2 regions of the Ferribacterium limneticum genome follow, and region 2 is predicted to be linked to the other one. Evidence: riboswitches for the same ligand, from Rfam matches in the RefSeq annotation. Region 2 holds a riboswitch; the other holds the start of a gene.
The links. A riboswitch is a leader RNA that binds a small molecule or an ion and turns the genes downstream of it on or off. The one in region 2 is predicted to bind glycine.
Positions count from the first base shown of each region.

Region 1: linked by a shared signal. The riboswitch ahead of KI617_RS16805 (trimeric intracellular cation channel family protein) and the one ahead of gcvT (glycine cleavage system aminomethyltransferase GcvT) in region 2 are both predicted to bind glycine.

Region 1 is NZ_CP075191.1:3,488,641-3,493,276, reverse strand. Features, by position in the region: gene KI617_RS16810 (GGDEF domain-containing protein) at 1-980, shown strand, start outside; gene KI617_RS16805 (trimeric intracellular cation channel family protein) at 1,053-1,721, opposite strand; glycine riboswitch at 1,879-1,973, opposite strand; gene phoR (phosphate regulon sensor histidine kinase PhoR) at 2,309-3,601, opposite strand; gene phoB (phosphate regulon transcriptional regulator PhoB) at 3,607-4,293, opposite strand; gene phoU (phosphate signaling complex protein PhoU) at 4,290-4,636, opposite strand, start outside.
Region 2 is NZ_CP075191.1:1,734,184-1,738,819, reverse strand. Features, by position in the region: gene KI617_RS08180 (tryptophan--tRNA ligase) at 1-946, opposite strand, end outside; gene KI617_RS08175 (site-2 protease family protein) at 954-1,607, opposite strand; gene KI617_RS08170 (L-threonylcarbamoyladenylate synthase) at 1,612-2,238, opposite strand; gene KI617_RS08165 (3',5'-nucleoside bisphosphate phosphatase) at 2,240-3,079, opposite strand; glycine riboswitch at 3,190-3,278, shown strand; glycine riboswitch at 3,290-3,369, shown strand; gene gcvT (glycine cleavage system aminomethyltransferase GcvT) at 3,447-4,538, shown strand; gene gcvH (glycine cleavage system protein GcvH) at 4,562-4,636, shown strand, end outside.

The DNA of each region.
Region 1 (4,636 bases), 1.8 Mb from region 2:
CCGTGGCGCTGAATGCCACCAACGAGAAGGTGATTGCCCGTTTCGAAGCCGATCCCGATCTGGATGTGCTGCCTGTTGTTCAGGGCACGCAGCCGGTGGGCATGATCAACCGGCACAGCATGATCGACCGCTTCGCCCGGCCGTTTCGCAAGGAACTGTTCGGGCGCCGGACCTGCGATCTGTTCATGGATCACGCTCCGCTCATCGTCGACCAGCACGCCACCATCCAGGAACTGGCGATGATGCTGTCAATGGCGCCCAAGCATTACCTGTTCGATGGCTTCATCGTCACCGGCGAGGGCAAGTACCTCGGCGTCGGGACCAGCCATGACCTGATGGCAACCATTACCGAAATGCAGATCAGTGCCGCCCGTTACGCCAATCCGCTGACCCAGTTGCCGGGCAATGTACCGATCAACGAGCATGTCGACCGCATGCTGTCGTCCGGCGAGCAGTTCGTGGCCGCGTACATCGACATCGACGACTTCAAGCCCTACAACGACACCTATGGCTACCGGCGCGGCGATGACGTCATCCAGACGCTGGCCCGCCTGCTCTGCGAGGCCACCGACGAGCGCATGGACTTTGTCGGCCATATCGGCGGCGACGACTTTTTCGTGATCTTCCGCAGCCCCGACTGGGAAATGCGCTGCTGGCAAATCATCGCCAGCTTTGCCGAGGCGGTCGGCAACCTGCTGACGATCGACGAACGCCTGCAAGGCGGCTACATGGCTGAAAACCGGCGCGGTGAAGTGAGCTTCCAGGGCTTGCCGACCTTGTCCATCGGTGCCGTTCGCATTGGCCTGGGGGAGTGCGAATCGCATCGCGAAGTCGCCGCTGCCGCTTCGGCCGCCAAGAAGCAGGCCAAGAAAAAAGCCAAGGCGGCCGCCAATGAACCCCTGGGCGGCAGCCTGTTCATCGAGCGCCGCCGTTTGGGCGCCGGCGATGCCGTTTTGTCCGTGGCGCGGGCCTTGAACTGACGCCGCCGGCCTGCCGGGATTTCCTTGGCAGGCCCGGCAAGCCTGGCGCTGAAGCGAACGCGCCCCGTTTGTTCAGTCCCAGCGCTGCTGGTAAGAGAAGGTCGGGAGCTTCCAGCCAAAACGGAGCGCCAGCATGCGAAAGCCAAAGCCGGCGATAAAACACGCCAGCGTATTGAGGTCAGCGTCGATGTCGGTTGATTTCAAGACCAGGAAGAGGGCGCAGACAAAGAGCGACACGCTGGCGTAAAGCTCCCGGCAGAAAACCACGGGGACCTGGTTGCAAAGCACATCGCGCAGAATGCCCCCGCAGATGCCGGTCAGCATGCCGGCCATGATGACGACAACGACCGGGTAATTGAGTTGCAGGGCGACATTGCAGCCAATCAGGGAGAAGGCGACCAGACCCATCGCATCCAGCATCAGGAAGATGTTTTTCATGTGGTGCATGAAGCGGGCAAGCAAGGTTGTCGCCAGACCGGACAGGATGACGAGATAGACGTACTCGGGATGTTGCGTCCAGCCAATCGGGAAATTGCCAAGAATGACATCCCTGATCGTGCCGCCACCCAGGGCGGTGACGAAGGCAATCACGGCCACCCCGAAAATGTCCATGTTGCGACGCCCTGCCGCCAGCGCGCCAGACATGGCTTCGGCCGCGATGGCGACCAGATAGATGACCAGTAGCAGGTCGAATTGCTTGGTGGCGAGCGGCTGAAAAACGTGGATAAGAGTTTCTAACATCAGGACAGACTCCGTCAAAAATCGGAAGGCTCGAATTGAGTCTTCCGTGACGCCTCTCCCCCTGTCCTTTTACCTGAGAGTTTCAGCTCGCTGTGAGCCTGCCCCTTCGGTGAGTTGCCAGGCGCCAGGGCACCTGCAACTTCTCTCCAGCCGGCGAATCATTTCTGCGGTTCAATGTACCTGAGCGATTATGGGAGTTTGCGCCTTCGGCGGAGTTCGCAAATTTGGAACTCTCTCTCCCGCAGAAGGGCGGATTATCGTGATTCGGCGGATTGCTTGTCAATCAGTGACAGGCCAGCGCTTGAAACGCGGTGGCGAGCCTCATGCCAACGGCAAGATTCTTGCCGAGCACGAAGCAGCCTCGCGGATAGAGCGGCCCCTGCGCCGGTTTGGCTGCCGAGGCAGAGGCGACAAGGGTCAGTCGGAGCGAATGCCGTTCAGTTAAGCGTCATTCCCGCGCAGGCGGGAATCCAGTACTTTGAAATCCCTGGGTTCCCGCCCGCGCGGGAACGACTAATTCGAAGGGTTTTCCGCTTAACAGAACGGAGTTGCCGGGTCGAAGCCGTGGTGTGCCCGGTGTTGCCGGCTTACAGGCTACTCACCCGGCTGGCCGGAAATTTGGCGGTGAAGCAGCTGCCGACGCCCGGGGTGCTCTTGATATCGAGCTGCGCCTGGTGGCGGTTCAGCGAGTGCTTGACGATGGCCAGGCCGAGGCCGGTGCCGCCGGCATCGCGAGAGCGGCCACGGTCGACGCGGTAGAAGCGTTCGGTCAGGCGGGGGATATGCTTGGCCTCGATGCCGATGCCGGAATCCTGCACGGCGAATTCGCCGCCTTGCGGGGAAGCGCGCCAGCTGATCCGGATTTTGCCGCCGGCCGGCGTGTAGCGCACGGCATTGGCGACCAGGTTGCCGAAGGCGCTGACCAGTTCCGGCTCGGAGCCGCGCAGGTCATTATGGCCGTCGTTTTCGACAATGATCGTGTGGCGACCGGCGGACAGGCCATCGGCATCGCGATGCAGTTTGTCGAGCAGGCTGGCCATGTCCACCGGCTCGTTGTCCGGTGGCGGCGCCGATTCGATCGAGGACAGGGTCAGCAAGTCCTGAACGATAGACTGCATGCGCTTCGACTGGTCGGCCATCATCTCGAGATAGCGGTTTCTTTCCTCGCGGTCGACATCGAATTCCTGCAGCGTTTCGAGGAAGCCGGCAAGCACGGTCAGCGGTGTGCGCAACTCGTGCGACACGTTGGCGACGAAATCGCGGCGCATGCGGTCGAGGCGCTCGGTCTGCGTGACATCCTTGACCTGCATGAGGCGCCGGCTGCCAGCGTAGGGGATGATGTGGATCGAGAAGACGCGGTCCTCTTTGCGTTCGGTGCGCATGGTCAGCGGCCGGCTGAAATCGCTTTCTTCTAGATAGGCGACAAATTCCGGCTGGCGAACGATGTTGGCGACCGATTGCCCCCGGTCGGTGCGGATGACCAGCCCGAGCTGATCTTCGGCGGTACTGTTGCAGAACAGGATCTGGTTGTGCGTATCGAGCAGCACGACGCCATCAGTCAGGGCCTGTCCGGCTGCGAAGAGCATGGCAATTTGATGGTCACGCTCGGCGATCTGCTCGCGCAGGTCTTTCTCGTGCCGATAGAGGCGGCCAAAGATGCCATCCCAGGCGCCTTCGCCCTCCAGGCTGGGATCGACCACCGGGTTGTGCGACCAGCGGTCGAGGCGGGCGAAGTTGCGGAAGTGGAAGGCCATCTGCAGGGCCAGGCCCAGACAGAAAACCGTCCATCCCGCCCAGTGGGCAACAAAATAGCCGACGGGTAGTGCAATGACTGTTGATAGCAGTGCCAGCAACAGGGCCCGCATCAGTTGCGATGACACCTCGCTCAGGCTCCCCGGAAGCGGTAGCCGGTGCCGCGTACGGTTTCGACGCGCTCGTGGTTGCCGGAGGCTTCGAGGGCAGCGCGCAGGCGGCGGATGTGCACATCGACCGTGCGCTCCTCGATGAAGACATGGTCGCCCCACACTTCGTCGAGCAACTGGGCGCGGGTGTAAACGCGTTCGGCATGCGTCATGAAGAAGAAGAGCAGGCGGAACTCGGTCGGTCCCAGTTCGATCGGCTGGCCGCTGGCCAGCACGCGATGGGTCGCCGGGTTGAGTGCCAGCGTACCGATCTCGACCGCTTCGCCGGCCAGATGCGGGGCGCGGCGGCGCAGCACGGCGCGGACGCGGGCGACCATTTCCTTCGGCGAGAAGGGTTTGGTGATGTAGTCGTCGGCGCCGGCTTCGAGGCCCTGGACCTTGTCTTCTTCATGGACACGGGCGGTCAGCATGATGATCGGCAGTTCGCGCGTGCGCTCATCGGCGCGGATTTTCTTGGCCAGGGCGACGCCGGACTGGCCGGGCAGCATCCAGTCGAGAATCACCAGGTCGGGCAGGGCAGCGCGGATGGCCGACTCGGCCTCCTCGGCGCTGCTGGCGCGAACGACGAGAAAGCCGGCATGCTTGAGGTTGATCGTGACGAGTTCCTGGATAGCCGGTTCGTCTTCAACGACCAGTATCGTCGGTGTCACTGAGCCTTCTCCTTGGTATGACGGATGTCGCGGCCCTCGACGACGAAGACTACCTGCTCGGAGATGTTTTTCGCATGGTCGCCAATGCGCTCGATGGCGCGGGCGATCGAGATGATGTCGATCGAAGTGGTGATGGTGCGCGGGTCTTCCATCATGTGCGTGATCAGCTGGCGGATGATCGACTTGAATTCGGCGTCGACGTCACTGTCGGCGCGAATGACCTTGGCGGCCTGCGGCGTATCGAGGCGGGCAAAGGCGTCGAGTGCTTGACGGACCATGATCAGCGCGGCTTCGGCCAGATGGCGGATGCCGACACCGTACTGGCTGGGCAGGTGACCGTTTT
Region 2 (4,636 bases):
CCTGATGCAATTGCCAGACCGGGCAGCGCGCCGGATCACCCGGATCGGTGCGACGGACGCGATTGGTATCGGTCGGCATGCTTTTCACCTTCTTGGCGACCGACTCCTCGGATTCGCGCATGGTGATGGTGTTGTGATACGACTTGGACATCTTCTGCCCGTCCAGACCCGGCATCTTGGATTCCGGCGTCAGCAGGTAACCCGGCTCGACCAGGATCATCTTGCCCGTGCCTTCCAGGAAGCCGAACAGGCGCTCACGATCGATCGCCGACATGTGCTGGATCTCGTTGAGCATCGCCTTGGCCTGCTCGACGGCTTCCTTGTCTCCGTTCTGCTGGAAACGGGTACGCAGCTCTTCGTACAGGCGCGCCTTCTTGCTGCCCAGCTTCTTGACGGCTTCGCGAGCCTTGTCTTCAAAACCCGGCTCGCGGCCATACATGTGGTTGAAGCGGCGAGCCAGTTCACGGGTAAATTCAACATGCGGGATCTGGTCCTCGCCAACCGGTACCTTGTCGGCCCGGTAGATCAGGATGTCAGCGCTCATCAGCAGCGGATAGCCGAGGAAGCCATAGGTCGTCAGATCCTTGCCAGCCAGTTTTTCCTGCTGATCCTTGTAGGTCGGCACCCGCTCCAGCCAGCTGAGCGGCGTCATCATCGACATCAGCAGGTGCAGTTCGGCGTGCTCAGGCACCTTGGACTGGATGAACAGGGTCGACTGATTCGGATCAACACCGGCGGCCAGCCAGTCGATGACCATGTCCATCGAGGATTTTTCGATGCCTTGCGGATTGTCGTACTGGGTGGTCAGCGCATGCCAGTCAGCCACAAAGAACAGGCAGGGGTACTCATGCTGGAGCTTGACCCAGTTCTTGAGAACACCGTGATAGTGGCCGAGATGCAGCGACCCGGTTGGGCGCATGCCAGAGAGAACACGTTCTGCGTACATAGATTATTTAGTAAAGGCCAAAAATTAACTCGATCGCCCGGGCTGACAAAATGACCAGCGGGTTCATCACAGCGCCGAGGATACCGGTGAATAACAGGAGCAACAAAATCGGAAAACCCCAGCGTTCGATCTGGGCAAACTTCCACGCCATCTGATGTGGCAGCAGGCTAACCGCAATGCGACCACCATCAAGCGGCGGCAGCGGCAAGAGATTGAGCACCATCAGCACGCAATTGACCATGATGCCGATCTTGCTCATTTCAGACAGCGGCAGCGTGAATTCGCTGCTTGGCAGCAGCCAGGCCAGCTTGAGCAGAGCAGCCCAGACGAAAGCCATGAACAGGTTGGCGCCGGGACCGGCGGCAGCTACCCAGAACATATCCTGCTTGGGCTTGCGCAGGCGGCTGAAATCGACCGGCACCGGCTTGGCGTAGCCGAACAGGAAGGTACCGCCGGAGAAGAGCAGGATCGTGATCGGGATGATAATGGTGCCGACCAGATCGATGTGCCGCAGCGGGTTCAGGCTGATGCGGCCTTGCATCCAGGCCGTCGGATCGCCGAAATGGCGGGCCGCATAGCCGTGCGCTGCTTCATGCAAGGTAATCGCGAAAATCACCGGTAATGCCGAAATGGCCAGGGTCTGGATCAGGCTTTCGAACATGCGCTTAGTCGAGTCCGAAAGGTGCCAGCGAACCACGCCCGGCACGAATCAGTTCCGGCGCCGAGCCGGTCAGGTCGATGATCGTTGTCGGCTCCGTGCCGCAAGGACCGCCATCGAGGATCAACTCCAGCTGGTCTTCGAGCCGATCCTGGATTTCCCAGCCTTCGGTCAGCGCAAATTCGTCGCCCGGCAATTGCAAGGTAGTGGTCAGCAATGGCTCGCCCAGCTCTTCAAGCAAGGCCAGCGCCACAGGATGATCGGGAATGCGCAGGCCAATGGTCTTGCGTTTCGGATGCATGACCCGGCGCGGCAATTCCTTGGAACCTTCCAGAATGAAGGTATAGCTGCCGGGCGTCGCCGCCTTGAGCAAGCGGTACTGGGCATTGTCGACCCGGGCAAAATGGGCGATTTCAGAGAGATCTCGCACCATCAGCGTCAGGTGATGGCGATCATCCATCTGACGAATCAGGCGAATCCTGTCCAGTGCTTCCTTGTCGCCAAGATGGCAACCCAGGGCGTAGCAGGAGTCGGTGGGCAAGGCGACAATGGCACCATTGCGAATGAATTCAGCCGCCTGGACAAGCAAGCGCGACTGCGGAGATTCAGGATGAATATTGACAACGCGTGCCATGTCAGAACACCAGGCGCCAGACCGGTTTCAGGTCTTCAGGCAATTGAGGAAGTTTACCAAGATCGACATAGCTCTCTTCTGGCCCGTGGAAATCGGAGCCGCGAGAAGCATGGAACTCATAATGACGGGCCAGACGGGCAAAATGCATCACGTGATCCGGCGAATGACTGCCGCAGGTCACTTCGATACCCTGCCCGCCGACATCCTTGAAATCATCGAGGAAGCGGCGCATCTCAGCGCCGGACATCTTGTAGCGCCCGGGATGGGCCACGACAGCCACACCACCGGCACCGGTAATCCAGTTAACGGCTTCTTCGAGCGTCGCCCAGCGATGATCGACATAGCCCGGCTTGCCGGGCGTCAGGTAGTGCTGAAAAACGCCACTCATATCCTTGGCGATGCCGATCGAAACCATGTAACGCCCGAAATGCGCCCGAGAAATCAGGCTGGGGTTGGTCACGAAGCACAGGGCGCCTTCATAAACACCGGGAATACCGATTGCTGCGAGGGCGTCACCCATGCGCTTCGCCCGCTCGACACGACCAATGCGAAGTTCATCGAGGCCGCCAGTCAGCGCAGCATTGGCTGCATCAAAACCGAGGCCGACGATATGGATCGGGGTACCGCGCCACTCAATGGAGATTTCGACACCATTGACGAAACTCATCCCGACTTCTTCAGCCGTCGCCCTGGCCGTGGCAAGACCGCCGATATCGTCGTGGTCAGTCAATGCCCACAGATCGACACCATTCTCTGCCGCGCGTCTAGCCACCACTTCGGGCGGCAGCAAGCCGTCGGAAACGATGGAATGGCAATGAAAATCGAAATTGACAGGTATCACAGGCAAGCGTTTGAAGGCAAACGAAGAGTTTAGCACGAAGGGGGCCATACCCCGGACTCCCTTGTGCAGTGCAGCAGGTTGATTAGACCGGAGCATCCCGCTATAGTGCCTCCCGTTCCGTGGGAGAGCGCAGATCCGTCTGCCGCCGAAGGCGCAATTTCACCCGAAAACGCTCAGGCAAAAGGACCGCGGAACCGAAATGGCTTGCCATTTCGAAACTCTGGAGAGCGGCGTCAACAGCGCCCACCGATGGGGCAAATCTCTCAGGTATCGAGGACAGAGGGGTGAAACGCAAGATGTGTATCTTTCGTTTCACCCCTTTTTCGTTTCTAGAACCGGCTTTAATTAAAGCCTGTAAAGGACTGATATGCTGAAGAAAACGGTTTTGAATGCCGCTCACCGCGCGATGAATGCCCGGATGGTCGATTTCGGTGGTTGGGACATGCCGGTCAACTACGGTTCGCAGATCGAGGAGCACAACGCGGTCCGCAACAACTGCGGCATGTTCGACGTGTCGCACATGTGTCCGGTTGATGTGGTCGGCGCCGATTGCCGCGCTTTCCTCTCCCGCCTCGTCGCCAATGACGTGGCCAAGCTCAAGGTTTCCGGCAAGGCCCTCTACGCCGCCATGCTCAACGAAGCCGGCGGCGTTATCGACGACCTGATCATCTACTTCCTGACCGATACGCGCTTCCGCATTGTCGTCAATGCTGGCACGGCCGAGAAGGATCTGGCCTGGATGCAGGCCAAGGTCGCCGAATGGAAGCTCGACGTGACCATCACCCAGCGCCGCGATGGCGCCAACAACCTCGGCATCATCGCCGTCCAGGGCCCGAATGCCCGCGCCAAGGTCTGGGAAGTGCTGCCGCAGGCCAAGGCTGCGACCGAAGGTCTGAAGGCTTTCTTCGCTGCCGAGGTCGATCAGTACTTCATCGCCAGCACCGGCTACACCGGTGAAGATGGCTACGAAATCATGCTGCCTGCTGGCGAAGCCGAAGCGCTGTGGAACAAGCTCAATGCCGCCGGTGTTGCCCCTTGCGGCCTCGGTGCGCGCGACACGCTGCGCCTGGAAGCCGGCATGAATCTCTACGGCCAGGACATGGACGAGACGGTTTCGCCGCTCGACGCCGGTCTGGCCTGGACCGTGTCGTTGAATACTGATCGCGATTTCGTCGGCAAGGCAGCGCTGGTTACCAATGGCCAACAGAAGCAGTTCCTCGGCCTGATCCTGCTCGACAAGGGCGTGCTGCGCGGCCACCAGAAGGTCATGACCCCGCACGGCGACGGTGAAATCACCTCCGGCAGCTTCTCGCCGACGCTCCAGCAGTCCATCGCCCTCGCCCGCCTGCCGCTCGGCGTGCAGATCGGCGACGAAGTCGAAGTCGATATCCGTGGCAAGGCGCTCAAGGCCAAGGTCACCAAACCCGTATTCGCCCGCAACGGCAAAGCAGTCATCTAATTCACCCCATTCAGGAGAAAACCATGTCCAACGTCCTCGCCAACCTCAAGTACACCGCCTCCCACGAATGGATGCTGCTCAACGCTGACGGTTCCGTC